DNA from 3 places in the Amycolatopsis sp. ATCC 39116 genome. Region 1 is predicted to be linked to each of the others. Evidence: riboswitches for the same ligand, from Rfam matches in the RefSeq annotation. Region 1 holds a riboswitch; each other region holds the start of a gene.
The links. Region 1 has a riboswitch for S-adenosylmethionine ahead of AMY39116_RS0320125 (methionine ABC transporter ATP-binding protein). Riboswitches for the same ligand answer to the same signal wherever they lie in the genome.

Region 1 (10,297 bases):
AGATCGCCGCCGTGGTGGGCCCGGAGGCGGAGCAGGCGTTCGCCCTGCTGGAACCCTCACTCGGCGACTACGCCCGCGCCTGACCGGAGACCGGCACCAAGGCCCCCAGTGATGGCTTCGGAGCAACCCGGCGCGCCTACTCCACCAGTTCGGAGGTCTCCAGCCAACGCGCCTCGACGTCGGTGCTCGGTGAGGTGCACCGGGTGCTGTTCGCGCGCATCCAGGAGCTGACCCTGGCCGGCCGGGACAACCCGGAGATCGCCGCCGTGGTCGGCCCGGAGGCCGAGCAGGCGTTCGCCCTGCTGGAACCCTCACTCGGCGACTACGCCCGCGCCTGACCGGAGACCGGCACCAAGACCCCCAGTGATGGCGTCGAAGCAGCCCGGTGCGCCTACTCCACCAGTTCGGAGGTCTCCAGCCAGCGCGCCTCGACGTCCTCGATCTCCGCGCGCACCGTCTTCAGCTCCGTGTTCAGCTCGACCAGCTTGTCCGGCTCGGTGGCGTGCTCGGCGAGCTGCTCGTGCAGCTTCGTCTCCCGCGCGTGCAGCTGGTCCAGCCGCCGCTCCAACCGGGACAGTTCCTTCTGCGCCGCCCGGAACTCCGCCGCGCTGGACGTCTTCTGCGCGGGCTTCGGCGCCGACACCGAGGCACGGGCGGACGCCCGCCGCGACAGGTACTCGTCGATTCCGCCGGGCAGGTGCGTGATCCGGCCGTCGCCGAACAGGGCGTACACCGCGTCCGTCACGCGTTCCACCAGGTAGCGGTCGTGCGAGACCACGACCATCGTGCCCGGCCAGGAGTCCAGCAGGTCCTCCAGCTGCTGCAGCGTGTCGATGTCCAGGTCGTTCGTCGGCTCGTCGAGCAGCAGCACGTTCGGCTCGGCCATCAGCAGCCGCGCCAGCTGCAGCCGCCGCCGCTCGCCGCCGGACAGGTCCTCCACCGGCGTCCACTGCCGCGCCGGCGGGAACCCGAGCTTCTCCGCCAGCTGCGACGCCGACAGCTCCTGCTTGCCCAGCACGACCCGCGCCGAGACCTCCTCGACGGCCTCCAGCACCCGCAGCTGCCCCGGCAGCTCGTCCAGCTCCTGCGACAGGTGCGCCAGCCGCACCGTCTTGCCCTCGATCCGCCGCCCCGCGACCGGCTCGCGCTCCCCTGCCAGCAGCTTCAGCAGCGTCGTCTTGCCCGACCCGTTCACGCCGACCAGCCCGAACCGGTCACCCGGCCCGATCCGCCAGGTGAGCCCCTCGACGACCGTCTTGTCGCCGGCCTTGAGGGTCACGTCCTCCAGCTCCAGCACGGTCTTGCCGAGCCGCCGCTTCGCGAACGACATCAGCTCGGCCGTGTCGCGCGGCTCCGGCACGTCCGCGATCAGCGCCTCGGCCGCCTCGATCCGGTACCGCGGCTTCGACGTGCGGGCCTTCGCGCCGCGCTGCAGCCAGGCCAGCTCCTTGCGCGCGAGGTTGCGCCGCTTTTCCTCCATCGACGCCGCGAGCCGCGCCCGCTCGGCGCGCGCGAAGATCCAGTCCGCGTACCCGCCCTCGTACTGCTCGACGCGGCCGTCGGCGACCTCCCAGGTCCGCCCGCACACCGTGTCCAGGAACCACCGGTCGTGGGTGACGACCACGAGCGCGGACCGCCGCGCCAGCAGGTGGTCGGCGAGCCAGCGCACGCCCTCGACGTCGAGGTGGTTGGTCGGCTCGTCGAGCACCAGCAGGTCCAGGTCGCCGATCAGCGCGGCGGCCAGCGCGACCCGGCGCCGCTCCCCACCGGACAGTGTCGCGGTCGGGTTGTCCAGCCCCAGCTCGGTGATCCCAAGTCCCTCCACAATGGACCGGACCCGGGCGTCGGCCGCCCACTCGTGCTCGGCGTCGAAACCGGCGAGCACGGCGTCGCGGATCGAACTGCCCTCCGCCAGCTCCGTGCGCTGGGTGACCACCGCGAGCCGCAGCCCGCGGACCTGGCTCACCCGGCCGGAATCCGGCTCGGCGAGTCCGGAGAGGACCTCCAGCAGCGTGGTCTTGCCACCGCCGTTGAGGCCGACGACGCCGATGCGCTCGCCTTCGCCGACGCCGAGGGAGACGTTGTCCAGCAGCGGGCGGACCCCGTAGGACTTGGAGACCGCCTCGAGGTTGATCAAATTCGCCACTACGCGTGCACCTGCGGAGGAGTGGGCCGGTGTTCGTCGCCGCCGACGAGCCGCGCGCCCGGCACCGGGCCGTGCGCGACCCGCACCGTCCGGCACACGCCGGCCCCGGCCAGCTCGGCCGCGACCTCGAGCGCGGACTCCGCGTCAGCGCACAGGAACGCGCACGTCGGGCCGGAACCGGACACGGTGCCTGCCAGCGCGCCGGCGTTCACCCCGGCGCGCAGCGTGCGGCGCAGGCCGGGCCGCAGCGACACCGCGGCGGCCTGCAGGTCGTTGCCGAGCAACAGGGCCAGCTGACGCGGGTCGCCGGAGGCCAGCGCCTCGACGACCGGCGCGTGCGAGCCGACGCGCGGCGGGTTGCCGGTCTCGCGGAGCCGGTCGAGTTCGGCATAGACGCGCTCGGTGGACAGTCCGCGCTGGTCGAACGCGAGCACCCAGTGGAAGGTGTGCCGCGACAGGACCGGCACCAGCTGCTCGCCGCGGCCGGTGCCCAGCGCGGTGCCGCCGTAGAGCCCGAACGGCACGTCCGAGCCGAGCTTCGCGGCGATCCCGGCGAGCTCGTCGCGCCCGATGTCCAGCTTCCACAGCGCGGCGAGGGCGACCAGCGTGCCCGCGGCGTCGGCGCTGCCGCCCGCCATTCCACCCGCGACGGGGATCCCCTTGCGGAGGACCACCCGGACGTTCGAGGCCCCGTCGGTCTTGCCGACGTGCGCGGCCAGCGCCTCGACCGCGCGCCACGCGAGGTTGCTGGCGCCGGTGGGCACAACCTGCTCACCCTCGCCGTAGACCTCGACACCCGGCTCCTCGGCCAGCGCGACGGTGACCTCGTCGGTCAGCGAAAGCGCGTGGAAGACGGTCGTCAGGTCGTGGAAACCGTCCGGGCGCAGGTCGCCGACCGACAGGTGCAGGTTGATCTTGGAGGGCACCCTGACGGTGACAGGTGGCGGTACGACGGCGAGCACCAGTCAAGCCTACGTGCCCGCCGGAGAGCGCGGAGAGGCAAGCTCCAGTGCGACGCGCAGCGCCACGTCGGCCGACTGCTCGCTCGGGTTTTCGTCCAGGAACTGCGGGTTGTTGCCGAGCATGAGCGCGACCAGGGCGAGCCGGGAGCGCAGCTGGTCCTCGGGGCTCGCGTCGGCGGGGACGAGGAAGGTGAACAGCCCCTTCATCCGTGTCGCGAGCACGTGCCCGGCGTGCAGGTCCTTCAGCGCGGGCTGGTTGTCCTGCATGAACCGCATGATCGGGCCGAACCGGCCCTGGATCAGGTCGGAGAGCCTGCGCAGCAACTCCTCGCGGGCCTGCGCGGGATCGTCCTGGGCCCGCGCCCACTCGATGATCTCGTCGAGCGAGGCGCCGATGTCCTCGATCAGGCTGTGGACGATGTCTTCCTTCGTCCGGAAGTGGTAGTAGAGCGCGGCTTTGGTCACCCCGAGCGCTTCCGCGATCTCCCGCAACGACGTCTTCTCGTAGCCCTGCTCGACGAACAGGTCCAGCGCGATCTGCTGGATGCGCTCGCGCGTGTCGGTCCGCCGCCCCGCCATGACCGTCCTTCCTGAGGAACTCTCAAACTTGCTTGACGCCCGGCTAGGAATGGGCCTACCGTGTCGGCAGCGCCATTACTTGTCGGCCGACTAGTAATGCTTGCTCTCAGTCTAACCCAGTTCTCCACCAGGGGGTTTCCACCATGACGACAACCACTCCGGCGCCGGTGACGGCGCCGGCCGACTCGAGGAAGTGGTGGGCGCTCGCCGTCGTCGGGCTCGCCCAGCTCCTCGTCATCATCGACACCACCATCGTCAACATCGCGCTGCCCACCGCGCAGGCCGACCTCGGCATGTCCGACGTGGCCAGGCAGTGGGCGATCACCGCCTACACGCTCACCTTCGGCGGTCTGCTGCTGCTCGGCGGACGGCTGGCCGACCGGCTGGGCCGCAAGAACACGCTCATCGTGGGCGCGCTCGGCTTCGCCGCCGCGTCCGCGCTCGGCGGGATGGCCACCGGCTCGGGTCTGCTCATCGCCGCCCGCGCGGCCCAGGGGGTCTTCGCCGCGCTGCTGGCGCCGTCCACGCTCTCGCTGCTGACCATCACCTTCACCGAGGCGAAGGAACGGGCCAAGGCGTTCGGGATCTACAGCGCCATCATGATGTCCGGCGGCGCGGTCGGGCTGGTCGCCGGTGGCGCGCTGGCCGAGTACGCGTCCTGGCGCTGGTGCCTCTACGTGAACCTGCCGATCGCGGTCGCCGCCGCCATCGCGGGCTGGTTCGTGCTGCCGAACGTGCCGGGCCACCGCTCGACGCGACTGGACTGGATCAGCGGCGCGCTCGGCAGCGCGGGGATCGCCGGGCTTGTCTACGGCCTCTCCGAGGCCGCGACCCGCGGCTGGGGTTCGGCAGTGGTGCTCGGCACGCTGGCCGCGGCGGTGGCGCTGCTGGCCGGGTTCGTGTTCCGGCAGGCCCGGGTCCGGAACCCCCTGCTGCCGCTGCACGTCCTGGCCGACCGCGCCCGCTCCTCGGGCTTCCTGACCATCGCCGTCGCGGCCTTCGGGATGTTCGGGATGTTCCTGTTTCTCACCTACCAGCTGCAGGCGATCATGGGCTTCGGCGCGCTCGGCGCCGGCCTGGCGTTCCTGCCGTTCCTGCTGGGCAATGTCACGGTCTCGACGCTGCTGACGCGCCGGCTGATCCCGCGGACCGGGCCGCGCCCGCTGCTGGTGACCGGGCTCCTGCTGATGGCCGCCGGGCTCGCCGGGCTGACCCAGCTGTCGGTCGACACGTCCTACTGGGGCCTGGTCCTGCCGGTGGAACTGGTGCTGGGCGCGGGCGCCGGGCTGGCGATGCCGACGGTCATGAACATCGCGACCGCCCGGGTGGAGCCGAAGGACTCGGGGGTGGCGTCGGCGTTCATCACCACGTCCCAGCAGGTCGGCGCGTCGATCGGCACGGCGTCGCTGAACACGATCGCGGCGAGCGCGACCGCCTCGGTCGCCGGCCTGGCCCTGCCCGCGGCGACCGTGCACGGCTACGCCGTGGCGAACGGCTGGGCCGCGGCGATCGTGGCCGCGGGCGCGATCGCGGTCGGGGTCCTGGTGCGGGGCAAGTGAAAACGAGGAGGGGCGCCCGGCCGGGACGCCCCTCCTCGCGTGCCTGGTCAGGCCGCGACGATGCTCTTCGGGCCTTCCTTCGGGTGCACGACGTGCGCTCCCCGGTCGGCGATCCACGCCAGCGCCGCGTCGGCCTGGCTGCCGTTGACGCCGACGCGGAAGCGGGCCACCGGGGTGTCCCCGACGCGGGTCAGGCCGCCGCCGATGGTGGCGAGCTCGACCTCGAACCGGGCGGAGGCCTCGGGCAGCAGCGCGCCGACGGCCGCGAAGCCGATCAGCACCACGTCGACGGACCGGTCGTAGCTCGACGACTGGCTGCGCGGCGTGTCGATCGGGGGCAGCAGGCTCTGCGCGACCTTGCTCGCCGGGTTGGCCAGCAGCTCCAGCACGGTGCCCTGCTCGACGAGCCGCCCGTCCTCCAGCACCGCGACCCCGTCGCAGACGCGCCGCACCGCGGCCCCGTCCTGGGTGGTGAGCAGCACCGTCACACCCAGCTCCGCGCGGGCACGGTCGAGGACGGTCAGCACGGCGCCGGTCTCCTCGGCGCCGACACCGGCGGTCGGGTCGTCGGCGAGCAGCACGGCCGGGCCCGCGGCCAGCGACCGCGCCAGCGCGACGCGGCGGCGCTGGCCCGGGGTGAGTTCGCTCGGCCGCAGCGCGGCGCGCTGGGTCAGGCCGGCCAGGTCGAGCAGGCGGCCGACGCGGCTGCGCCGCTGCGGGCCCTCCAGGCCGAGCTGCTCCAGCGGGGCCGCGACGTTGCCCGCCACGGTGCGCTCGGCGTGCAGCACCGGCTGCGCGTCCAGCACCGCGACCTGGCGGCGCACCTCACGCAGCTTCCGCCCGTCGAGGCCGGTGGTGTTCAGCCCGTCCAGGCGGACGACGCCGCGGTCGGGCTTCTCCTGCAGGGCGATGCACCGGGTGAGGGTGGACTTGCCGGAGCCGGCCGGGCCGACGACGCCGAACAGGGCGCCGGCGGGCACCTCGACGCTCACGTCCCGCAGGGCGTGGACGGGCTTGGCGGCACCGGGGAAGGACTTGGTCAGGTTTTCGACAGTGATCACGAATGGCTCCAGCACAACGGGCGCGAACGCGCCGACCGCACACCAAGGAGACCGTCTACAGAGGACGGTCAGGCGAAGTCAGGAAATGGTGGTGAAGGGAAAGCGGTCAGCGACGACACGCACAGACCGTGCGACGACATTCGTCGACGACGCGGCGCCTCGTGAGCATCGTGCGGTACACAGGAATCCTCCATCGGTCCTGGCGTTAGCACCTGCCCCCGGGTGGGGTGGTTGCTGCGGCTTCGGCGAGCCAGGTCTCTCAGCCGCTCGGGATGGATACCTCAAAGAGTAGAACGGACTTCACATCTTTTTGGCAAGTCCCTGGTCCGGATCAGGGTGCGAGATCACACAAACGGTGGTAAGGACTTGCTCGCGGCGATCTTGGCGAAGTCCCTTACCCCCAGTTGCTCGCCCCGAGCGCGGGGGTCGACGCCGGCCGCGCGGAGGATCGCCTCGGCCTTCTCCCCCGAGCCCGCCCACGACGACAACGCGGCACGCAGCGTCTTGCGACGCTGGGCGAAGGCGGCGTCGACGACGGCGAAGACCTCGTCCCGGTCCGCGTCCGACACCGGTTCCGCGGCGCGCTCGAAGCCGACGAGCGCGGAGTCGACGTTCGGCACCGGCCAGAACACGGCGCGCGGCACGGGCGCGACCTTGCGGGCCGGGCCGTACCAGGCGAGCTTCACGCTCGGGACGCCGTAGGTGCGGCTGCCGGGGCCCGCGGCCATCCGGTCGGCGACCTCCGTCTGCACCATCACCAGGCCGTGCGCCAGCGACGGCAGCTCGGCGAGCAGGTGCAGGACCACCGGGACGGCGACGTTGTAGGGCAGGTTGGCGACGAGGTGCGTGGGCTGGTCGGCGAGGTCCTCGGCGGCGAGCTTCAGGGCGTCCTGGATGTGGACGGTGAACCGGGCGGCGGCCTCGGGGGCGCGCTCGGCGACCGTGGCCGGCAGGCGCTCGCCGAGGACCGGGTCGATTTCGACGGCGGTGACGTGCGCGCCCGAGTCCAGGAGGCCGAGCGTCAGCGAGCCGAGGCCGGGGCCGACTTCGAGGACGTGGTCGCCTTGGCCCACCCCGGAGAGGTCGACGATGCGGCGGACGGTGTTCGGGTCGTGCACGAAGTTCTGGCCGAGCTTCTTCGTGGGACGCACGTCCAGCTCGGCGGCCAAGCCACGGATCTCGGCTGGTCCGAGCAGTGCTGTCACGGGGATGGATCGTAGCCGCTACGCGGGTGTCCAGGGCGCCGGGCTTCGCTTCGCTACGCCCGGGTCTGCTCCTCCCGAACCCGATCTTTCAGTGTTCGGTTGCCGAGACACCGCGTCAAGCCGGGAAAGCGTGGCTTGACCCGGTGGCTCGGCAACCGATTTGGCTGGGGATCGGGTTGCGGGAGAGGGGTGGTTCGGGGGGTTTCGGGCTTTCGTTGCCGGGTGCCGGTACGCGGGAAAAAAAGATGACCCCGGCCACCGGCCGGGGTCATCATGTGTGTGCTGTCGGGGATCAGCTGGTGGCCTTGGCGCCGCAGACGGGCCAGGCGCCGTAGCCGCCGCGGTCGTCGCGCACCTTGGTCGCCACCGCGATCTGCTGCTCGCGCGTGGCCTGGTGCGGGTAGGCCGCGTACTGGTCGCCGCCGTAGGCGTCCCACGTGCTCTTGTTGAACTGCAGGCCACCGTAGTAGCCGTTGCCGGTGTTGATCGACCAGTTGCCGCCGGACTCGCACTTCGCGATGGCGTCCCAGATGGCGCTGTCGCTGATCACCGGCTGCTTGGTGCCGACCCGGACGATCTTCGGCTTGGCCTCGACGATCACCTTCGTCGAGAGCTCCTCGCGGGCGGTCTCCTTGCCGTTGCGCTTGGTGATCCGGTAGGTCACCAGCTTCTTGCCCGCGGTGCCCGGGTCCTGGACGACCTCGTCGCCCGCGTCGAGGGTCGCGTCCTTGATCTCCTGGACCGGAGGATCGATGTCCTCTTCCTGGTTGATCACGGTGACCCCGGTGCGCGAGATGTGCACCTCGGCGCCGTTGGTCAGCTTGAGGGCCAGGCCGCCCTCGATCTCGTCGTCCGGGCCGAGCGACATGCCCTGCTCCGCCAGGAACTCCTCCGCGGTGATCGCGGTGGTGCTGATCTGCCGGGGGGCGGCGTCGCCGTCGTAGACGGTGATGTTCTTGAGGGTCTTGACCTCGACGGTCGCGCCGTCGAGGGGCAGCTCCGCGTCCAGCGGCATCGAGTACGCGGTGCCCGGGCCGAACTGGCCGCTCAGGCCCAGCTGCGTGATGGCTTCCTGCAGGCTCGTCGCGCGAACCCAGGACTCGCGGGCGACCCCGTCGACGACCAGGTTCAGCTTGCGGCCGCGCTCCAGCTTGATGACGCCGCCGTCACCGACCGGCGCCTGCGGCGAGGGGGACAGCGCGTCGTGCTCACCGACGGTGAGACCGGCGTCCTCGAGGACCTCGCCGACCGTCTTGCCGAAGCTGTGCACGGTCTGCGTGTGGCCGTCGACGTCGACGGTCACGCTCTTGTTCATGGCCAGGGCGGCGGCGCCGCCACCGGTGAGGCTGATCAGGAGGGCCAGGACCGAGCCGCGGAGGAACCGCCGCTTCCAGGTCTTGACCGCGGAGACGAGGGCCTTCTCCGGCTCCTCCTCGGCCTCCACGGCGGCCGTGCGGTCCTGTGCGGCCGCGTCCGGGATGGCGAGGGCCGGGAGCATCGTGGTCTCGGCGTTGATCAGCCGGATCAGCTCGTCGACGTCGATCTCGGCCTCGGCCATGAGATCGTCCGCGTCGTTGCCCAGCACCGTGCGGATGTCGTGCTCGGTGACAGCCAGGTCGTCCGAGAACGCGTCGGCGTCGGGCCAGTCGAGGGTGCCCACCGCGCCACCACGGCTGGACTCGAACCAGTCCATCGCCTCAGTCGGACGCGCGTCGGCCCATCTACTACCAGTCACAGCAGGTCGATCCCTTTCGCACTACGGCTCCCGAAGTCTTCGCCATCCCCGATCCCGACCTGCACTGGCTTGACTCCGGGTGTCCCGCTCTTCGCCCGGTTGGAGCGATCATGCGGCACGGTCACGGGACAGTAACGGACCCCGCGAGGTTGCGCAAACACCGGGCGGAATGTCGTGGCGTTCGTCACTCCTCCAGGTGGATGGTTGATTTCCACGGATGTCGCAGTCCGTTCAACCCGCTGTGACGGACGGCAGCCGGAACACGCGTTCGGCCGTCTCCGACACCGCCGAACAGACCTGTTCCAGCCCCTCCGAACGGAGGTCGGCGAGGAACGCGACCGTATAAGCGGTGCAGTACGGCTCGTTCGGCCGTCCGCGGAACGGGTGCGGCGTCAGGAACGGCGCGTCGGTCTCGACGAGGAACTGCCCGGAGGGCACGAGCCGCGCCGCGGCCTGCAGCGCGCGGGCGTTGCGGAACGTGACCGTGCCGGCGAACGACAGCACGTACCCGGCGTCCACGCACCGGCGTGCGATGTCCTCGTCGCCGGAGAAGCAGTGGAACACCACGGTCTCCGGCGCGCCCTCCTCGTCCAGGATCCGCAACACGTCGGAGTGCGCGTCCCGGTCATGGATCATCAGCGGCTTGCCGACCCGCTTGGCGAGGTCGATGTGCCAGCGGAACGCCTCCTGCTGGGCGTCCGGCGGCGAGTAGTCCCAGTAGTAGTCCAGACCGGTCTCGCCGACCGCGACCACCCGGTCCTGGCGCGCCAGACGCTCTATTTCGGACTGTTCCGCCTCGCCGAAGTCCTTGGTGCGCGTGGGATGGATGGCCACCGCGGCCCACACCCGCTCGTCCCAAGTGGACGCTTCCGCGGCCCAGCGGGCGGCGTCCAGGTCGTCGGCGACGGTCACCATCCGGGTCACCCCGGCCGCCGCGGCGCGGTCGGCCAGCTCGGCCACGTCGGCCGCCGTGACCGCGCCGCAGGCGTCCAGGTGCGTGTGCGAGTCGACCACCGGCGCCGGCAGGCGCTCCGGCACCGGTGGCCGTTC
Region 2 (10,297 bases), on a different contig from region 1:
CGTCGGGTTCCGCGCCGAGGGCAACGGCACCGACCTGGACGGCGCCTACCTGCTGATCTGGACCACCACGCCGTGGACCCTGCCGTCCAACCAGGCGGTCGCGGTGCACCCGGACGTGGACTACGTCGTGGTCGAGCAGGACGGGAAGCGGTTCCTGCTCGCCGAGCCGCGCGTCGCCGCCTACGCCAGGGAACTCGGCGAGGAGCCGGCCGTGGTGGCCCGGTACCGGGGCGCCGACCTGGCCGGCGTGAAGTACGCGCCGCCGTTCCCGTACTTCCTCGGCAACGAGAACTCGCACCAGGTGCTGCTGGCCGACTTCGTCACCACCGACGACGGCACCGGCATCGTGCACATGGCCCCGGCCTACGGTGAGGACGACAAGGCCGCCGGCGACGCCGCGGGCATCACCCCGGTCACCCCGGTCGACGCGCACGGCCGCTTCGACTCGACCGTGCCGGACTACGAGGGCCAGCAGGTCTTCGACGCCAACCCGGACATCATCAAGGACCTCAGGTACGGCACCGGATCCGCCGCCCGGCAGGGCGCGATCCTGCTGCGGCACGAGACCTACGAGCACTCCTACCCGCACTGCTGGCGCTGCCGGAACCCGCTGATCTACCGGGCGGTGTCGTCGTGGTTCGTCAAGGTGACCGCGTTCAAGGACCGCATGGTCGAGCTGAACCAGCAGATCACCTGGTACCCCGAGCACGTCAAGGACGGCCAGTTCGGCAAGTGGCTGGAGAACGCGCGCGACTGGTCGATCTCGCGCAACCGCTACTGGGGCACGCCGATCCCGGTGTGGATGTCGGACGACCCGGCCTACCCGCGGGTGGACGTGTACGGCTCGCTGGACGAGCTGGAGCGCGACTTCGGCGTGCGGCCCACCGACCTGCACCGCCCGCACATCGACCAGCTGACCCGGCCCAACCCGGACGACCCGACCGGGAAGTCCACCATGCGCCGGGTGCCCGAGGTACTGGACGTGTGGTTCGACTCGGGTTCGATGCCCTACGCCCAGGTGCACTACCCGTTCGAGAACGCCGAGTGGTTCGAGCACCACTACCCGGGCGACTTCATCGTCGAGTACATCGGGCAGACGCGCGGCTGGTTCTACACGCTGCACGTGCTCGCGACGGCGCTGTTCGACCGGCCGTCGTTCCGCACCTGCGTCTCGCACGGCATCGTGCTCGGCTCCGACGGGCAGAAGATGTCGAAGTCGCTGCGCAACTACCCGGACGTCAACGAGGTGTTCGACCGGGACGGCTCCGACGCGATGCGCTGGTACCTGATGGCCAGCCCGATCCTGCGCGGCGGCAACCTGATCGTCACCGAGAAGGGCATCCGCGACGCGGTGCGCCAGGCCGTGCTGCCGCTGTGGAACTCCTACTACTTCCTCGCGCTCTACGCCAACGCCGAGGGCGTGGAGGGTCAGTGGCGCACCGACTCCACGCACGTGCTGGACCGCTACATCCTGGCCAAGACCGGCGAGCTGGTCACCGACGTGCAGTCCGCTTTGGACACCTGCGACGTCGCGGGCGCCTGCGCCACCACGCGCGACTTCCTGGAAGTGCTGACGAACTGGTACGTGCGCCGGTCGCGCGAGCGGTTCTGGGCCGGTGACAAGGACGCGATCGACACCCTGCACACCGTGCTGGAGGTCGTGTCGCGGACGATGGCGCCGCTGCTTCCACTGACCACCGAGGTGGTGTGGCGCGGGCTCACCGGCGGCCGGTCGGTGCACCTGCAGGACTGGCCGCTGGTCGACGAGCTGCCCGCCGACGCCGCGCTGGTGACGGCGATGGACCGGGTCCGGCAGGTGTGCTCGTCGGCGCTGTCGCTGCGCAAGGCGAACAAGCTGCGCGTGCGGCTGCCGCTGGCGAAGATGCTCATCGCCGCCGATGACGCGGAGGCGCTGGCGGACTTCACCGACATCATCGCCGACGAGGTCAACGTCAAGTCGGTCGAGCTGAGCACGGACGTCGCCGCGCACGGCCGGTTCGAGGTCGCGGTCAACGCCCGCGCCGCCGGGCCGCGCCTGGGCCGGGACGTGCAGAAGGTGATCAAGGCCGTCAAGGCGGGCGACTGGACCACCTCGCCGTCCGGCGCCGTGGTGGCCGCCGGCATCGAACTCGCCGAGGGCGAGTACGAGCGGCGCCTGGTCGCCAAGGACGAGGGCGCCACCGCGGAGCTGCCCGGCGGCTCCGGCCTGGTCCAGCTGGACACCGCGGTGACCCCGGAGCTGGCCGCCGAGGGCGTGGCGCGGGACCTGGTCCGCGTCGTGCAGCAGGCGCGCCGCGACGCCGGGCTCGACGTGGCCGACCGGATCGCGCTGACCGTGGACGCGCCGGCGGACGTGGTCGCCGCGGCCAAGGCGCACGAGGAGTTCGTGGCGGGCGAAACCCTGGCGAACTCGGTGTCGTACGGGCACGTGGACGGCGGTTTCGCGGGCGCGGTCGGCGACGGCGACAAGATCACTGTGGCGGTAACGAAGGCCTCCTGATCACCGACAGACGGGGAAACACCAACAGGGGGTTTCGCCGGTGACTTGGCGCAGGTGGGTGCTGGCGGGTGGCGCGGCAGCGGTCGTCGCGATCGTCGTGGCGGCCGTTGTCGTCGTGTGGGGCGGGTCCTCGCCGGACAAACCCCAGGCCAGCGGCTCGGGCGCCGAGGACTCGGGCACGGTGGCTTCCCGGTTCCTGCTCGCCTTCGCCGAGGGCGACGCCGACGCGGCGGCGGCGCTGACCGACGACCCGCGCGCGGCGAGCGTGCTGATCGCCGACGCTCGCCGCGGCCTGGCCCCGATGTCCGTCTCGGCGCGGCTGGGCCAGGTCACGCCCGCCGCCACCCGGGCCACCGCGACGTTCCAGGTGAGCTGGACGATCGCGGCCGGGCAGGTGTGGTCCTACGACAACAGCCTCGACCTGGTGGCCGCCGACGGCCGCTGGCTCGTGCACTGGAGCCCCGCGGTGGTGCACCCGAAGCTGCGCGCCGGACAGCAGCTCGCGGTGCGCACGCGCGCGGGCAAGAACGCCGTGGTCGACCGCAACGGCAGGCCCGTCCTGACCTGGCAGGCGTCGGGCACGCAGGTGGCGGAGCCGGGTGTGGCGCCGCTGCTGGTGCCCGCGTTGCAGCGGACGGTGTCCGCGCGGTCGCAGGGCGGCTGGTCGGTGGTCAGCACGGATGTCGACGGCGCGGTGCAGGAAACGCTGTTCGGCCAGGGCGACGTCGAGGTGGCGGCGCTGACCACGACCCTGAGCCTGCCCACGCAGGCGGCGGCGCAGCGGGCGGTCGACTCGGCGGCGTACCCGGCGATGCTGGTGGCGATCCAGCCCTCGACCGGCGACCTGCTCGCGGTGGCCCAGAACGCGGCGGCCGGGGCCGAGCCGAAGGCGCTGAACGGCCTGTACGCGCCGGGGTCGACGTTCAAGATCGTCACCGCGGCGGCGTTGCTGGAGTCGGGCGCGGCCACCGCGGACACGATCGCGGACTGCCCGGCCACCGCGCGCATCGGGCAGCGCACGATCCCCAACGACGATCAGTTCTCCTTTCCGCCGCTGCCGCTGCACTCGGCGTTCGCGCACTCGTGCAACACCACGTTCGCGCAGCTCGCGTCGACGCTGCCGCCGGACGCGCTGGCCGACGCGGCGAGCGGGTTCGGCCTCAACGCCGACTTCGCCATCCCGGGCATCACCACCGAGGCGGGCAAGGTGGTCGCCACCACCAGCGGCGCCGAGCAGGTGGAGTCCGCGATCGGGCAGGGCACCGTGCAGGCGAGTCCGTTCGGCCTGGCCCTGATGGCGGCCACCGTCGCGCGCGGCGACGAGGTGACGCCGCGGCTGTGGCAGGAGCTGGAGACGTCGGTGAACACCGGCTACCGGGCGCCGTCCCGGGACGTGATCGCCGCGCTGCGGACGATGATGCGCGAGGTCGTCACCGGCGGCACCGCGACCGGGCTGCGCGGCAACGGCGTCGTGTACGGCAAGACCGGCACGGCGCAGTTCGGCGACGGCAGCCAGGCGAACGGGTGGTTCGCCGGGTACCGCGACGACGTGGCGTTCGCGGTGCTGCTGCTCGGGTCGGACTCCTCCAAGCCGGCCGTCACCGTGTCGTCGGCCTTCCTCGGCGCGCTGGGCTGACGTTTCGGCCGCGGCCGACGTGTGCGGCTACTACCGTGGCCGGTGTGGAGACGATCGCGCTGGCCGAGGTGGCCGCGGTGCTCGCCGACCCGAGCCGGGCGGCGATGTGCCTCGCCCTGCTCGACGGGCGGGCGTGGACCGTCGGGGAGCTGGCCCGCACGGCGGGGATCGCGCCGTCGACGGCGAGTGAGCATGTCAGCCGCCTGAAGGAGGCGGGGTTCGTGGCGGGGGTGAAGCAGGGGCGGCACGCCTACGTGCGGATCGCCGACCCGCGGGTGGCCGAGCTGATCGAGCACCTGGCGCAGCACGCCGGGCACCGGTCCGCCTCGGGGCTGCGCGAGTCGCTGCGCGTGCGGCGGCTGGCGTTCGCGCGCACCTGCTACGACCACCTGGCCGGCACGGTGGGCGTCGCCCTGCGTGACGGCATGATCCGGACGGGACTGGTCTCCGACGGGAACGGCCTCGCGCTGACCGGGCGCGGTCGTTCGGTGCTCGGCGAGCTGGGGGTGACGATCCCCGCCGGGCGGCGCCCGTTGCTGCGGGCGTGCCTCGACTGGACCGAGCGCCGCGACCACCTGGGCGGCGCACTCCCCGCGGCGCTGTTCGCGCGCGGCGTGGAGGCGGGCTGGTTCGTGCGGCGGCCGGATCGGGCGGTGGTGGTGACCGAGGCGGCGGGGGAGCCGCTGGCGCTGCTGGGTGCGGAGCTGCCTGCTGATCGCCCTGGGGTGGCCTGAGGTTGGTGTGGCCCTGGCAGGGGCTGCGCCGTGAGGCACGTCCCGCCGGCCACCGGTGCCCGCCGCTGGCCCGCCGTGTTCGCGCGGCCGGGAGCGGCATGCGGTGCAACCGGCGCCGCCCGGCCGCGCGCTCGTCGTCATCGTGTGCGCACCTGCCGTCGAGACGAGGCGGTGCGCAAGGTGCTCGCCCCGGTACTCCGTGCACCCGCTCGCGATCTTGTTGCGGGACAAGAGAAAAGCGGCCCTGACATGCCGGAAGACCCCACCGGGGCGCGGTCCGGCTCCTCGGTTCCTTATCCTGAAGCCTGACAATCCGGGCAGGGGAGGTGCGGGTGGGCGAGCTGCCGGTCGTGCTGGGGCTGGGCTCGGCCGTCCTGCTCGCCGCCGTGCTCGCGGTCCGCTTCTCCACCCGCCTCGGCCTGCCGTCGCTGCTGCTCTACCTCGCGATCGGCGTGCTGCTCGGCGAAGCCGGGTTCGGCATCCAGTTCTCCGACCCGTTCCTCACCCAGGCGCTGGGCCTGGCCGCCCTCGTCATGATCCTCACCGAGGGCGGCCTGACCACCCGCTGGTCGGCGGTGAAACCCGCGCTGGGCCAGGGAGTGGCACTGTCCACAGTGGCGGTCGGGCTGAGCATCGCGATCACCGGCCCCGCCCTGCACTGGCTGCTCGGCCTGGACTGGCGGATGGCGCTGCTGTGGGGCGCGGTGCTGGCCTCCACCGACTCGGCCGCCGTGTTCTCCGTGCTGCGCGGCGTCGGCGTGCCCCGGCGGATCGTGGGGGCGCTGGAACTGGAGTCCGGCATCAACGACGCCCCCGCCTACATCGCGGTCGTCGTGCTGGCCGAGGGCACCCGGATCGACTGGTCGCTGCCGCTGCTGGTGGTCTACGAACTCGGCGCCGGCCTGGTGCTCGGGCTGCTGCTCGGGCTGGCCGGGGCGTGGGCGCTGCGCCGCGCCGCCCTGCCGGCCACCGGGCTCTATCCACTCGCGACGGTCGCGGTGTGCGTGGTGGCCTACTCGTCCGGGCAGCTGCTGCACGCCTCCGGCCTGCTCGCCACCTACGTCGCGGCGGTCGTGCTGGGCAATTCGCGGCTGCCGCACCGCTCGGACACGCTGTCCTTCGCCGAGGGGCTCGGCTGGCTCGCCCAGATCGGGTTGTTCGTGCTGCTGGGCCTGTTCGCCTCGCCCGAACGGCTGCTGGAGTCGATCGTGCCGGGCCTGATCGCGGCCGCGGTGGTGCTGGTGTTCGCGCGGCCGGTGTCGGTGCTGGTGTCACAGCTGCCGTTCAAGGTGCCGGTGCGCGAGCAGGTGTTCCTGTCCTGGGCCGGGTTGCGCGGCGCGGTGCCGATCGTGCTCGCGATGATCCCGCTCTCCCAGGAGATGCCCGGCGCGCAACGGCTCGTGGACGCGGTGTTCGTGCTGGTGATCGTGCTCACCCTGGTGCAGGGCCTCACGCTCGGCCCGCTCGCGCGGGTGCTGCGGCTGAAGGCGGACACCGAGCCGAAGGAGATCGAGGTCGACGCCGCGCCGCTGGACGAGCTGCAGGCCGAGCTGCTCCAGGTCAAGATCCAGCACGGCTCGCGCCTGCACGGCGTGTACCTGTCGGAGCTGCGGCTGCCCGCCGGGGCGTCGCTGAGCCTGATCGTCCGCGACGGCCGCAGTTTCACCCCGCAGCGCACCGACCGGCTGCAGCGCGGCGACCAGATCCTGATCGTCAGCACCGAGTCCGCGCGGGAGGCGGCGGAGCGGCGCATCCGCGCGGTGGACCGGGCCGGGCCGCTGGCGCGCTGGAAGGGCGAGTCCGGCAACTGAGACCCGCTGGCGCGCGGCGGGGGCGATCGGTTACTGTGTCCGCGTAGGTCATGAGTGCCAGCGCCAAGCCCCGGCTCGCTGGCCGGCAACCCTCCTTCCGCGGTGGGGTGCCCCGGGTGAGGACCTGGCTCGTCGCGAGGTGCGACGGGCAAGCGCGGACCCCTTGCGGGTCCCCGGACCCGAGGAGCCTTTCCGATGACTCTCGCTCTCGAACGCGTCACCACCCCCGCCGTCACCGCCGCCGCGGCCGTCCCGCTGGTCACCGGCGGGGAGCTGGACTACGCCAACCTCGACCACGCGGCCAGCGCCCCGTGCCTGGAGGCCGTGCGCCGCGCGGTGGACGAGTTCCTGCCGCACTACGCGAGCGTGCACCGGGGGGCCGGGTTCGCCTCGCAGGTGTCCACAAAGGTCTACGAGCGCACCCGCGACGTGCTGCGCCGGTTCGTCGGCGCCCGGCACTCGGACGCGGTCGTGTTCACCCGCAACACCACCGACGCGCTGAACCTGCTGGCCCGCAGCCTGCCGCGGCACACGTCGGTGGTGCTGTTCGACACCGAGCACCACGCCGCGCTGCTGCCCTGGCGCGGCCCGAACGTGCGCCGGATCCCGCTGCCGAACACGCGGCTGGCCGCGGTGTCCGCTGTGGACAGTGCGCTCGCGGAGTGCCCGGAGGGGCCGCGGCTGGTGGTCGTGACCGGCGCGTCGAACGTGACCGGCGAGCTGCTGCCGGTGGCCGAGATCGCGGCGGTGGCCCGGCGGCACGGCGCGCGCATCGCGCTGGACGGCGCCCAGCTCGCGCCGCACCGGCCGATCTCGGTGCGGGAGCTGGACGTGGACTACGTGGTGCTGTCCGGGCACAAGCTGTACGCGCCGTTCGGCGCGGGCGCGCTGATCGGGCGCGGCGACTGGCTGCGCGCGGCGGACCCGTACCTGGCCGGAGGCGGGGCGACGAAGTCCGTGCGCCGCGACGGCGACGGCCTCGGAGTGGCTTGGCAGAGCGGGGTGGAGCGGCACGAGGCCGGTTCGCCCAACACCGTGGGCGTGTACGCGCTGGGCGTGGCGTGCGAGCAGCTGGCGGCGTCGTGGGACGCGGTGGCCGCGCACGAGCGGGAGCTGCTGGAGCGGCTGACACGCGGTCTCGCCGCGGTGCCGGGGCTGGCGGAGCTGCGCCTGTTCGACGGCGCGGCGGAGCGGGTCGGCACGGTGAGCTTCGTGCTCGACGGGTTCGAGCCGGGCTGGGTGGCGGCGGTCCTGTCGGCCGAGTACGGGATCGGCGTCCGCGACGGCGCGTTCTGCGCGCACATCGCGGTGCGGCGACTGGTGGAGCGCAGCGGCGGGGAGGGGCAGCAGGCGCTGCGGGTGAGCCTCGGGCTGGGCACCACGACCGAGCACGTCGACCGGCTGGTGACCGCGCTGCGGCAGATCGTCGCGCGGGGCGCGCGGTGGACGTACGGCGTGGTCGACGGCCGGTGGGCGCCGTGCCCGGACCCGCGGCCGCTGCCGGACTTCCTGCGCTGAGCCGGCGCCGCGGCTGTTCCCCGGGTTCGGATGGTGACCCGTCTGCTGGGTGCGGTGGCTCGGCGCCCGGTTCGCCGGCCTGCGCCGGGCACCGTGTGCGGAACGGCGCCACTGCCGGGTTTCCCGTTGAGGGGGCACGTGCGCCCGGCAGCGCGCTGACCGGCTTTCCCGGCCTGCGCCGGGGCCGTCGCGGCAGCCGTGGACAATGGCGGGGTGAGCAGTGACCCCCAGCCCTCCCCGGAACCGGACACCGTGCCGGACGAGCAGCCGGCCACCCCGCCCAAGCGGCGCGCCCTGCTGCTGGCCGTGATCGCGATCGTGGTGTTCGCGGCGGACGTCGTGACCAAGTCGGTCGTCGTGGCGACCCTGGAGGGGCACGAGCCGGTCCGGGTCCTCGGCGGGCTCGTCTACCTGCAGCTGATCCGCAACCCCTTCGCGGCCTTCGGCATGGGCGTCACCGGCATGACCTGGGTGTTCGCGATCGTCGCGTTCGGGGTGGTGATCGCGCTCATCTGGTTCGCCAAGCGGCTGCGGTCGCCTGGCTGGGCGATCGGCCTCGGGCTCATCCTCGCCGGCGCGCTCGGCAACCTGGTCGACCGCGTCTTCCGCGCGCCCGGCGTGCTGCGCGGCCACGTCGTCGACTTCGTGTCGCTGTTCGCGCCCAACGGGGACGTGTGGCCGGTCTTCAACGTGGCCGACTCGGCGATCTGCGTCGGCGGCGTGCTGATCGTGCTGCTGTCCCTGCTCGGCCGCGAGTACGACGGCACCGTGAAGAGGGCCAAGCGTTGAGCGCCCGGATGCTGCCCGTCCCGGACGGGCTCGACGGCATGCGCGTCGACGCCGGGCTGGCGAAGCTGCTCGGCCTGTCCCGCACCGTCGTCGCGGAGCTGGCCGAGTCCGGCGACGTCCTGCTCGACGGCCGCCCGGCGGGCAAGTCCGACCGGCTCTCCGCCGGGGTGCTGCTCGAGGTGACCCTGCCCGACCCGGACAACCCGGTCGAGGTGGTCGCCGAACCGGTCGACGGCCTGCGCATCCTCCACGACGACGACGACATCGTGGTCGTGTCCAAGCCGGTGGGCGTCGCCGTGCACCCGAGCCCGGGCTGGACCGGGCCCACGGTCGTCGGCGGGCTCGCCGCGGCCGGGCTGCGCATCTCGACCTCCGGCGCGGCGGAGCGCCAGGGCGTCGTGCACCGCCTCGACGCCGGCACCACGGGCGTGATGGTGGTGGCGAAGAGCGAGCACGCGTACACGGTCCTGAAGCGCGCGTTCAAGGAACGCACCGTCGACAAGGGCTACCACGCCGTCGTGCAGGGCCACCCGGACCCCACCCGCGGCACGATCGACGCCCCGATCGACCGGCACCCGCGGCACGACTACAAGTTCGCCGTGGTCGCGGGCGGCCGGCCGTCGGTGACGCACTACGAGGTCATCGAGGCCTTCCGCGCGGCGTCGCTGGTGGACGTCAAGCTGGAAACCGGGCGCACCCACCAGATCCGCGTGCACTTTTCGGCGCTGCGGCACCCGTGCGCCGGCGACCTCACCTACGGCGCTGACCCGGTGCTGGCCCGCAAGCTCGGCCTGACCAGGCAGTGGCTGCACGCCCGCACCCTCGGGTTCGCCCACCCCGCGGACGGCCGGTGGGTCCAGTTCGAGTCGCCCTACCCCGATGACCTCGCGCACGCGCTGGAAGTGCTGCGCGCGGAGAACTAGGCGACCGCGGTCCCTTCGAGTTCGACCATCAGCTCGGGGATCGCCAGCCGCGTCACGCCGAGCATCGTGGTGGGCGGGGCGACGCCGGCCGCGCCCAGCCGCGCCGCCAGCACGCCGTAGTGCGGGAACAGCTGGTCGACGTCGGTGGTGTAGACGTTGAGCCGGACGAGGTTCGCCAGCGACATCCCGGCCTCGGCGAGCACGGCCTCCAGGTTGTCCAGGCTCAGCGCCAGCTGCTTCGCCATGTCCCCGGCGTGCTGGGGTTTGCCGTCGCCGCTCATCGCGGTCTGCCCGGCGCAGAACAGGGTCCGGGTGTGCCCGGCGACCAGTTCACCCTGGTGGTACCCCAGCTCCGCCGACCACGTCCACGGGTCGACCGCGGTGCG
Region 3 (10,297 bases), on a different contig from region 1:
CGGAAGTCGGGGTTGTTCAGCCGCTCCGGGCTCACCAGGAGCACGTCGATCTCGCCGGCGGCGATGCGCGCCTGCACGTCGTCCCACTCCTGCTGGTTGGCCGAGTTCATCGTCGCCGCGTGGATGCCTGCCCGCCCGGCCGCCGCGATCTGGTTGCGCATCAACGCCAGCAGCGGCGAGATGATGACCGTCGGACCCGCTCCTCGCTCGCGGAGCAGGGCGGTGGCCAGGAAGTACACGGCCGACTTGCCCCAGCCGGTGCGCTGCACGACGAGGGCGCGCCGGTGGTGGGCGACCAGTGCCTCGATGGCCGTCCACTGGTCGTCGCGCAGGGTCGCGCCGTCCCCGGCCAGTGCCCGGAGCAGCGTTTCGGCGCGTTCGCGCAGGAGGTGAAGGTCCACGGATCAACGTCTACCCGAAGGCTGCGACGAAACCGAGCCGAGTACCGCACGAGTGGACCAGTCGTCGAGTAATGTGACGCAAGACACAGCGAATGTCCGCATCAGGACACCCGAACGGCCGAGTCTCCTAGCTGTCGGGGTTCACTTGCGGGTTCGCCGGCGCCTCCGGAGGTTCCCCTCGAACCCCCGGCGGAGCGAAGTGCGCGGGTGCTGTTACCGGGGAGCGGGGCAGTACCCGCGCACTCGCGCTTCTACGATCCGTTCATGTCACCACGCCGAATCGGGGTCATGGGCGGCACGTTCGACCCCGTCCACCACGGCCACCTCGTCGCGGCCAGTGAGGTGCAGTCCCGGTTCGACCTCGACGAAGTGATCTTCGTGCCGACCGGCCAGCCGTGGCAGAAGTCCGGCAGGCAGGTCACCAGGGCCGAGGACCGCTACCTCATGACCGTCATCGCCACCGCCTCCAACCCGGTCTTCTCGGTGAGCCGGGTGGACATCGACCGCGGCGGCGAGACCTACACCGTCGACACCCTGCGTGACCTCAAGGCCGAGTACCCCGAGGACGAGCTCTTCTTCATCACCGGCGCCGACGCGCTGGAACAGATCCTGACCTGGCACAACGCCGACGAGCTGTTCACCCTCGCGCACTTCATCGGCGTCACCAGGCCCGGGTACAAGCTCAACGACCACCACCTGCCCAGCGGCAAGGTGAGCCTGGTCGAGGTGACCGCGATGGCCATCTCCTCGACCGGCTGCCGCGAACGCGTCGAGCACGGCGAACCGATCTGGTACCTGGTGCCCGACGGCGTCGTCCGGTACATCGACAAGCGCGGGTTGTACCGCAAGCCTGCCTGACACGCCGCTGGGCCCGCGGACGGCGGCAGGTACCCTCGGTGGACCGACGGTCTCAGGATGAGGGAGCACAGGAGTGGCAGCGACGTCCCAGGCACGTGACATCGCGACCGTGGCGGCGCACGCCGCCGCGGACAAGAAGGCCACCGACGTGGTGGTGCTGGACGTCTCCGAGCAGCTCGTCATCACCGACGTGTTCGTCATCGCCTCGGCGCCCAACGAGCGCCAGGTGGGGGCCATCGTGGACAACGTCGAGGAGAAGCTGCGGGAGGCCGGGCACAAGCCGGTCCGCCGCGAGGGCGCGCGCGAGGGCCGCTGGGTCCTGCTCGACTTCGTCGACGTCGTGGTGCACGTCCAGCACGACGAGGAGCGCTCGTTCTACGGCATCGAGCGGCTGTGGAAGGACTGCCCCCGCATCGAGGTCGACGGGCTCGCCGAGGCCGTCGACGCCGGGGACGCCTCGTGAGTTTCCGGCGCCTCGTGCTGTGGCGTCACGGGGAGACCGACTACAACGCCGCCGGCCGCATGCAGGGCCACCTGGACTCGGCGCTCACCGAGGTGGGCTGGAACCAGGCCCGCTTCGCCGCGCCCGCGCTCGCCCGCTTCGAGCCCGACCTGGTCATCTCGTCGGACCTGCACCGGGCCATGGACACCGCGACCGTGCTCACCGAGGCGATCGGGGTGCCGCTGCGCATCGACAAGCGCCTGCGGGAGACCCACCTCGGCGAGTGGCAGGGGCTGACTGGCGCCGAGGTCGACGAGGGCTGGCCCGGCGACCGCGCCATCTGGCGCGTGGACGCCACCTGGGCGCCCCCGGGTGGCGAGTCCCGCGTCGAGGTCGCCGAGCGCGCCTCCGAGGTCGTCAGCGACCTGCTGGCCGGCGACGACCCGGGTGAGACCGTGCTGCTGGCCGCGCACGGCGGCCTGATCACGGCCCTCACCGGCAAGTTGCTGGCCCTGCCGGTCGAGGCGTGGCCGCAACTCGGCGGGATCGGCAACTGCCACTGGGTCGAGCTGGGCCTGCGCGACGGCCGCTGGCGGCTGCACGCCTACAACGCCGGAATGCTCGGCTGAGATGCCGAGGCTGCTGGTCTTCGGGGACTCGCTGAGTTTCCAGGGCCCGGAGAGCCCCTGTGCGGCCGACGAGCCGCGACTGTGGCCGAACATCGCCGCCGCGGCTCTCGGCGGCAGCGCGGAGCTCGTGGCGTCCGCGGGCTGGACGGCGCGCGACGCGTGGTGGGCGATGATCGGCGACCCGCGGGTGTGGGCCGATTTGAAGCACGCCGACGTCGTGGTGCTGGCCGTGGGGAGCATGGACACGCTGCCGTCGCCGTTGCCGACCTACCTGCGCGGCGGCCTGCGATACCTGCGGCCGTCCGGGCTCCGCCGCACCGTCCGCAAGGCGTACCTGGCCGCCCAGCCGCGGCTGGCGGTCGCGATGCGTGGCCGCCCACGGGTCCTGCCCGCGAAGCTGACCGTGCACTACCTCGACCGGGCGGTCTACGCGCTGCGCATCCTGCGGCCGGAGCTGCCGATCGTGGCCGTCCTGCCGAGCGTCCACCGCGCGTCGTCCTACGGCAACGTGCACACTGGCCGGGAGGAGACGGCGGCCGCCATCGCCGCCTGGTCGCGGCGGGTGGACGTGCCGTTGCTGAACCTGGCCGAGGTCGTGGGGGAACACGTCCTGAGCGGTCGCGGCAACCCGGACGGCATGCACTGGGGCTGGGAGGGGCACGCGCTCGTGGGCAAGGCGATGGCCGCGCTGATCGGTCCGCTCCTGGCCCCCGGCGAATCGCCTGCCGGCACGTAGGCTGACCGTCGTGCCGGTTGCCGTCATCACGGATTCCACCGCCCATCTGCCCGAGGGCTTCGCCGAGCGCCACGCCCTGCGCGTCGTCCCGCTGCACGTCCTCATCGACGGGGTCGCCGCGCTCGACGGTGTCGAGGTGGGGGCTGCGGCGCTCGCCGAGGCGCTGGGGCAGCGCCGGATCGTGACCACCTCGCGGCCGACGCCCGGCGAGTTCGCCGCGGCCTTCCGCGAAGCGCTGGAGGCGGGCGCGGACTCGGTCGTGTCGATCCACCTGTCCAGCGAGATCTCCGGGACCTGGGAGTCCGCGGTGCTGGCCGCGCAGGAGGTCGGGCCGGACCTGGTGCGGGTCGTCGACTCGCGGGGAACCGCCATGGCGCTGGGGTTCGCGGCGCTGCACGCGGCTCGGGCGGCGTCGGCCGGCGCGTCGGCGGCCGAGGTGGAAGCGGCCGCGACGGCGGCGGTGCACTGCTCGGAGACCCTGTTCGTGGTCGAGACCTTGGAGTACCTGCGGCGGGGTGGCCGGATCGGCGCGGCGGCGGCGCTGCTGGGCACCGCGCTGGCCATGAAACCGGTGCTGCACCTGGACGACGGCCGGATCCAGCCGCTGGAGAAGGTGCGCACGATGAACCGCGCCACCGCGCGCCTGGTCGAGCTCGCGGAGGAGGCCGCGCGGGGAGAGCCGGTCGAGGTCGCGGTGCACCACCTGGCCTCGCCGCAGCGGGCGGTGGAACTGGCGAACCGCATCGAGGAGCGGCTGACCGTCGTCGAGGGTTGCGTGGTGTCGGAACTGGGTGCCGTGATCGGCGCGCACACCGGGCCGGGCGTCGTCGGCGTTGTCGTGCAACGGAACCCCGGCGGGCCTGGCAGCCGCTGAGCTTCCCGGGGACTCAGGAACCCTTTTCGCGCAAGCGCTTTGGGTCTTGCGTCCAAACCCTTCCACGTTGCCATACGCCACCGACAGAAAACCCTGGCACCGCGGCAGAACGCGCCACTTGTCCACAGACCCCCACTTGTCCACAGCCTCCGCGATTCCCACTTCTCCCTCCTCTCCGCGCCCCCTAGCGTCGAATGCGTGTTCGAACGATCAGCCCCGGAATCGCCGGGCATTCCCGTCAACCGCCGGCTCGAGCAGCTCGCCGGTCAGGCCCTCGCGGCCGACCGCGACACCGGGCCGCCGGGTGCCGTCGGGCGGCTGGTCGAGCGCTGGGTGCCCGAGTCGCTCACCGGCAGCCCTCAGCGGCGGCGCCTGACCACGGTGCTGCTGGCCCTGGTCGCCGTCCTGGTGCTCGTCGGGACGTCGATCGCGCTCCTCGGTGGCAGTCCGCCCGTCGAACGCGCGCCGGTGCTGCCCGCGGCGCCGGACCGGCCCGCGCCGGTCAGCGCATCGGCCAGCCGGGTCGCCGACAGTTCGCTGGTGATCAGCGTGGTCGGCAAGGTCCGGAACCCCGGGCTGGTCACGGTCCCCGGCGGTGCGCGGGTGGCGGACGCCCTCCGCGCGGCAGGCGGCGCGATCGAGGGCACCGACGTCACGGCGCTGAACCTCGCGCGCAAGCTGGCCGACGGCGAGCAGATCTACGTCGGCATCCCGCCGCCTGCCGGCGTGCAGCAACCGGCCGAGAGCGGCGGCGCCCCCGCGCTCGTCGACCTGAACACGGCCAGCGCCGAGCAACTCGACGCCCTGCCGGGGATCGGCGAGGTCACTGCCCAGCGCATCATCGACTGGCGCACGAAGCACGGGTCGTTCCGGTCGGTCGACCAGCTGCGTGAGGTCGAGGGCATCGGCGAGACACGACTGTCCCGGCTGCGGGAGCAGGTGACGGTCTCGTGATCACGGAACCTGTTGTCCGGCATGACTTTCGCCTGGTGCCGGCCGCGTTGTCGCTGTGGCTCGGAGCGCTGCTCGGACTGTTGTGGACGTGGTGGCTGGCTCTGGCGTGCGGCGCCGCGGCGGTGCTGGTGTCGTTGGGGCTGCTGATCAAGCTGCGTCCGGCCCGGTCGCGCTGGTGGGCGGGCGCGGCGGCGCTGCTCGTGGCCGGTCTCCTGCTCGCCGGTCCGCTCGGCCTCCGGTTGAACCGGGCGGAGCACGACCCGCTCCACGGCCTCGCGCAGCGGGGCACGGAGGTGACCCTGCGGGTGCTGGTGACGGAACGTCCGAAACCCGTGCGGTCGGCCGGATATGCAGATCAGCAGGCCGGGCCGAGGTCGGTGGTGATCGCGGCCGACGTCCTGCACGCGGAACGTCACGCTGAGCCGGTGGTCTCGACCGGACGGGTCGCGCTGCTCGCGCCGTTCGCAACGTGGAGCGAGATCATTCCGGGTCAGGAGGTCACCGCGAGCGGCGAGCTGGCCCCGCCGCGGGACGCCGACCTGACCGTGGCCGCGGTTCACGTTCGCGGGCCGCCCGTGGAAGCCACGGAGGCGCCCTGGTGGCAGCGCGCCGCGGAATCGATGCGTGAGGCGCTCCGCAACGCGTGCGCGGTCCTGCCCGAGGAGCAGGCCGGGCTGGTGCCGGGGCTCGTCGTGGGCGACACGAGCGGGCTGTCCGAACGGCTCGACCGCGAGTTCACTGACGCTGGCCTCACGCACCTGATGGCGGTCAGCGGGTCCAACGTCGCGATCGTGTGCGGCGCCGTGCTGCTGCTGTTACGGCTGTTGCGGGCAGGACCACGGTTGTCCGCGGCGCTGTCCGGGGCAGCGCTGGCCGGGTTCGTGGTCCTGGCTGGCGGGGAGCCGAGCGTCCTGCGGGCCGGAGTCATGGGCGCGATCGCCCTGCTGGCGCTGGCGCTGGGGCGGGAACGCTCAGTCGTCCCCGCACTGGCCGCCGCGACCTGCGTCCTCGTGGCGTGGGACCCGGCGATGGCCGTCAGCTTCGGCTTCGCGCTGTCGGTGATCGCGACGGCCGGGCTGGTGCTCCTCGCGCCGCGGTGGGCGGAGAGCCTTCAGCGGCGCGGCGTTCCGCCGGGCTTCGCCGAAGGGCTGGCGGTTCCGGCGGCGGCGTTCGTCGTGACAGCGCCTGTCGTGGCCGGGATGGCCGGGCAGCTCAGCCTGGTCAGCGTGGCGGCGAACGTGCTGGCCGCGCCGGCGGTCGCTCCGGCGACCGTGTTCGGGGTGCTGGCGACGGTCGTCGCGACCGCGTGGCCTGCCGGAGGTGAGCTGATCGTCCGGCTGGCCGGGCCGGAGGCGGGCTGGTTGATCGTCGTGGCGCGGCGGGCGTCGGAGGTGCCCGGTGCGGTGCTGGCGTGGCCCAGCGGCTGGTGGGGCGGGTTTCTCGCGCTGGTGGTCGCCATCGCCGTGGTTCTGGCACTGCGCCGTCGGCGCTTGCGGGTGCTGCTGGCGCTCGTGCTGGCCGGGGTGCTGCTGCTCGTCGTCCCGGGCAAGGTGATCGCACCCGGCTGGCCGCCACCGGGATGGGCGGTGGTCGCCTGTGACGTCGGTCAGGGCGACAGCCTCGTGCTCGCCACCGGTGAGCCCGGACGGGCGGTGGTGGTGGACGCCGGGCCCGAGCCGGGGCCGGCCGACCGGTGTCTGGACCGGCTGGGCATCGAGCGGGTGCCGCTGGTGGTGCTGAGCCACCTGCACGCCGACCACATCGGCGGACTCGACTCGGTGTTCGAGGGACGCTCGGTGGGCGCGATCGCGGTCGGGCCCGGGCGGCAGCCCGGCTGGGCGTGGCGGCAGGCCGGCCAGATCGCGGCCCGCCACCGGGTCCCGCTGCTCGAACTGGACCTGGGCCGGCGGCTCGAGTGGCCGGCGCTGAGCCTCGAAGTGCTGGGACCCAGATACGTGTCCGAAGGGGAGGACGACGACGGCACACAAATCAACAACAGCTCGGTGGTGCTACGAGCCCGCACACCGGCCGGCAGCGTGCTGCTGACCGGTGACGTCGAACTCGCCGCACAAGCCGACCTGCTGGCCGCCGGAACGGATCTGCACGCCGAGATCCTGAAGGTGCCGCACCACGGCAGCAGGTTCTCGCTGCCCCAGTTCCTGGCCGCGGTGTCCGCGCGGCTGGCGCTGGTGAGCGTCGGTTCGGGCAACCGTTACGGCCACCCGAACCGGACGACACTCGACACCCTGACCGCGGACGGTGCGCTCATCGCCCGCACGGACACCGACGGCGACACCGCGGTGATCCCCGACCAGACCGGACCGGCGGTCGTTCGCCGGGGAAAGTGAGGTGGAACCTTGATCAGAGGCGCCGGGCCTGGCAGAGACCCGGGACCTGTCAGAGACCCAGGGCCTTGTGCACGGCCGCCGCCGACGGCGGGACCGTCGCCTTCGGGCCGACCTCGTTCTCGATCGCGTCCAGGGTCTTCAGGCCGTCACCGGTGATGAGCAGGACGGTCTCGGCGTCCGGGTCGATCTTGCCCGCCTCGATGAGCTTCTTCGCCGTCGCGACGGTGACACCACCGGCGGTCTCGGTGAAGATGCCCTCGGTACGGGCGAGCAGGCGGATGCCCTCGACGACCTCTTCGTCAGTCACGTCCTCGATCGCGCCGCCCGTGCGGCGAACCGTGTCGAGCACGTAGGGGCCGTCGGCCGGGTTGCCGATCGCGAGCGAGCGGGCGATGGTGTCCGGCTTGACCGGCTGCACCACGTCGTGGCCGTTGCGGAACGCCGCGGACACCGGCGAGCAGCCGGCGGCCTGCGCGCCGAACACCTTGTACGGGGTGTCGTCGACCAGGCCGAGCTTGGCGAACTCGCGGAAGCCCTTGTCCACCTTGGTCAGCTGGGAGCCCGAGGCGATCGGCACGACGATCTGCTCGGGGATCCGCCAGCCGAGCTGCTCGGCGACCTCGTAGGCGAGCGTCTTCGAGCCCTCGGAGTAGTAGGGGCGCACGTTGACGTTCACGAACGCCCAGTTCTCGTGCTCGGCGGCCAGCTCGGTGGCGAGGCGGTTGACGTCGTCGTAGTTGCCGTCGACAGCGATCAGGTTGCCGTCGTAGACCGCGGTGGTCAGCACCTTGGCGCGCTCGAGCGAGGAGGGGATCAGCACCACGGACTGCCAGCCGGCGCGGGCCGCGGCCGCGGCGACGGCGTTGGCCAGGTTGCCGGTGGACGGGCAGGCCAGGGTGTCGAAACCGAACTCGCGAGCGGCGGCTAGGGCGACGGCGACGACGCGGTCCTTGAACGAGTGGGTGGGGTTGCCGGTGTCGTCCTTGACCCACAGGCTCTTCACACCGAGAGCCTTGGCGAGCCGGTCGGCCTTCACCAGCCTGGTACAGCCGGGCTCGGTGTTCGGGATCTCCTCGACGTTCGAGGGCACCGGCAGCAGCCGCTTGTAGCGCCAGATGTTGCGCGGCCCCGCCTCGATGTCCTCGCGGCGGACACGACCGAAGTCGTAGGCGACCTCCAGCGGCGAGAAGTCCTCGGCGGAGACGAACTCCGGGGCGAGCGGCTGGCGGTGGCCCTCTTCCTTGGAGACCAGTTCCACGGCCGGGCCGAGGTCGACGGTGCGACGGGTGGTGGTCGAATCGAGGGCTGCAGTCATCGCGAGGTTCCTTTCCTCATCTGCCCCGCTGACGCGGGCCGGAATTGGCACCGTGATCGTCAGCTACCTCGCGGAATCGAGATGACAGGCTGACGCCGGTTGCCGGGGCTTCGTCGGGCCGTTCCCTCTGCCCCTCTGGATGAGCGGTATTCGGTTGTGGTGGCTGTCGCGCTCGCGCGATGCCTGGTTGACAACATACGGCACCACGCTCGGAGCACGCCATGCCCCTGCGGGTTTCATCACGCTCCGGAGCTGTCGGTGGTCCGTGGGAGGATCTGAACCGTGACCGCGCCGGCAACCACCTCCGCCCCCCTGCAGCTCGTGCTCGGCGAAGAGGAGCTGCTCGTCGAGCGCGCCGTCCGCGCCGCCCTGGAACAGGCACGCAGAGAGGACGCGACGGCCGAGCTGACGAAGGTCCGGGTGTCCGATCTCACCCCGCCCGGCCTGGCCGAGCTGGTCAGCCCGTCGCTGTTCAGCGAGGGGCGCGTCATCGTGCTGGAAGGCGCGCAGGACATCGGCCAGGAGCTGGCCGACGCGGTGCTCGCCTACGCGAAGATGCCTGCCGACGGCGTCGTCCTGGTCGTCGTGCACACCGGCGGCGGCCGCAGCAAGGCGGCCAAGTCGCTGCCCGCGGCGCTGCGCAAGGCCGGCGCCCAGGTCACCGAGTGCCCGAAGATCACCCGGCCGGCCGATCGGGAGTCGTTCGTCCGCAACGAGGTGCGGCAGGCCGGCGGCAAGATCGACCCGGCCGGGGTGGCCGCGTTGATCGATGCCGTCGGATCCGACCTGCGAGAGCTGGCCGCGGCGGCGTCGCAGCTGGTGGCGGACTCGGGCGGCCGGGTCGACGAGGAAGCCGTGCGCCGCTACCACCGGGGCCGCGCGGACGTGACGGGCTTCGCGGTCGCGGAAAAGGCCGTCGCGGGCGAGCGCGGCGCGGCGCTCGAAGCGATGCGGTGGGCGCTCCAGATCGGCGTGGCGCACGTCCTGATCGCCGACGCCCTCGCGGACGCCGTCCGCACCATCGCCCGCGTGTCGGCGGCCGGCCGCGGCAACCCGAACCAGATGGCCGGTGAGCTGGGCATGCCGCCGTGGAAGATCCGCAAGGCGCAGGGGCAGTCCCGCGGGTGGACCCAAGCCGGACTGGCCGACGCGATGGCCGTGGTGGCGCGGGTGAACGCCGAGGTCAAGGGCCAGGCCGCGGACCCGGCCTACGCGCTCGAACGGGCCGTCCTGGAACTCGCCGCCGCCCGCGACAAGCGCTGAGCTCAGCGCCGCGGTCGGGCCGCGGCCGTTCGGCTCCTGGAAGCGGGGCGCGGTGGGGTGGGGAAGGTTTCGGCGTTCGGGACGAGCGCTGAGTTCGGTGCGCGAGTCGGACTGCGGTTGCTTGGTGTGAGGTGGGGCGGGCTCATCATCGCTCGGAACGAGCGTGAGTTCGCTGACCGGCGGGTCCGGGTGAGGGGCTGGCGCCTGCTGCGCCAATGGCTGTGCGGCCGCCGGAGCCGAGCGTGCAGGGAGTTGCGGGTTCAAGTCCCGTCACTCGCGAACCCGTCACCCCTGGACAGCAGAAGGGCGGGCACCCTGCTGGATGCCCGCCCCTCGGAAGATCAAGCTCAGAGCTGGTTGACGCGCTTGGCCATCGCCGACTTCTTGTTGGCGGCCTGGTTCGCGTGGATGACGCCCTTGCTGGCGGCCTTGTCCAGGGCGCGAGCGGCAGCCTGCTGCAGCTCGACGGCCTTGGCC

Region 2: linked by a shared signal. The riboswitch ahead of AMY39116_RS0339785 (aminotransferase class V-fold PLP-dependent enzyme) and the one ahead of AMY39116_RS0320125 (methionine ABC transporter ATP-binding protein) in region 1 are both predicted to bind S-adenosylmethionine.
Region 3: linked by a shared signal. The riboswitch ahead of thrC (threonine synthase) and the one ahead of AMY39116_RS0320125 (methionine ABC transporter ATP-binding protein) in region 1 are both predicted to bind S-adenosylmethionine.

The regions. Positions count from the first base shown of each region.
Region 1 is NZ_AFWY03000018.1:95,243-105,539, forward strand. It holds gene AMY39116_RS0320095 (TetR/AcrR family transcriptional regulator) at 1-83, shown strand, start outside; gene AMY39116_RS47870 (hypothetical protein) at 204-338, shown strand; gene AMY39116_RS0320105 (ABC-F family ATP-binding cassette domain-containing protein) at 392-2,146, opposite strand; gene AMY39116_RS0320110 (4-(cytidine 5'-diphospho)-2-C-methyl-D-erythritol kinase) at 2,146-3,108, opposite strand; gene AMY39116_RS0320115 (TetR/AcrR family transcriptional regulator) at 3,118-3,687, opposite strand; gene AMY39116_RS0320120 (DHA2 family efflux MFS transporter permease subunit) at 3,831-5,246, shown strand; gene AMY39116_RS0320125 (methionine ABC transporter ATP-binding protein) at 5,294-6,307, opposite strand; SAM riboswitch class I at 6,495-6,586, opposite strand; gene rsmA (16S rRNA (adenine(1518)-N(6)/adenine(1519)-N(6))-dimethyltransferase RsmA) at 6,652-7,512, opposite strand; gene AMY39116_RS0320135 (resuscitation-promoting factor) at 7,805-9,205, opposite strand; gene AMY39116_RS0320140 (TatD family hydrolase) at 9,479-10,297, opposite strand, start outside.
Region 2 is NZ_AFWY03000080.1:9,760-20,056, forward strand. It holds gene ileS (isoleucine--tRNA ligase) at 1-2,500, shown strand, start outside; gene AMY39116_RS0339770 (penicillin-binding transpeptidase domain-containing protein) at 2,559-4,136, shown strand; gene AMY39116_RS0339775 (helix-turn-helix transcriptional regulator) at 4,181-4,870, shown strand; gene AMY39116_RS0339780 (potassium/proton antiporter) at 5,203-6,681, shown strand; SAM riboswitch class IV at 6,728-6,842, shown strand; gene AMY39116_RS0339785 (aminotransferase class V-fold PLP-dependent enzyme) at 6,877-8,199, shown strand; gene lspA (signal peptidase II) at 8,413-8,988, shown strand; gene AMY39116_RS0339795 (RluA family pseudouridine synthase) at 8,985-9,911, shown strand; gene AMY39116_RS0339800 (RidA family protein) at 9,908-10,297, opposite strand, start outside.
Region 3 is NZ_AFWY03000033.1:65,411-75,707, forward strand. It holds gene AMY39116_RS0327380 (ATP-dependent DNA helicase RecQ) at 1-401, opposite strand, end outside; gene nadD (nicotinate-nucleotide adenylyltransferase) at 666-1,259, shown strand; gene rsfS (ribosome silencing factor) at 1,333-1,722, shown strand; gene AMY39116_RS0327395 (histidine phosphatase family protein) at 1,719-2,330, shown strand; gene octT (diglucosylglycerate octanoyltransferase) at 2,332-3,066, shown strand; gene AMY39116_RS0327405 (DegV family protein) at 3,077-3,940, shown strand; gene AMY39116_RS0327410 (ComEA family DNA-binding protein) at 4,139-4,894, shown strand; gene AMY39116_RS0327415 (ComEC/Rec2 family competence protein) at 4,930-7,242, shown strand; gene thrC (threonine synthase) at 7,292-8,557, opposite strand; SAM riboswitch class I at 8,571-8,703, opposite strand; gene holA (DNA polymerase III subunit delta) at 8,840-9,820, shown strand; gene rpsT (30S ribosomal protein S20) at 10,168-10,297, opposite strand, start outside.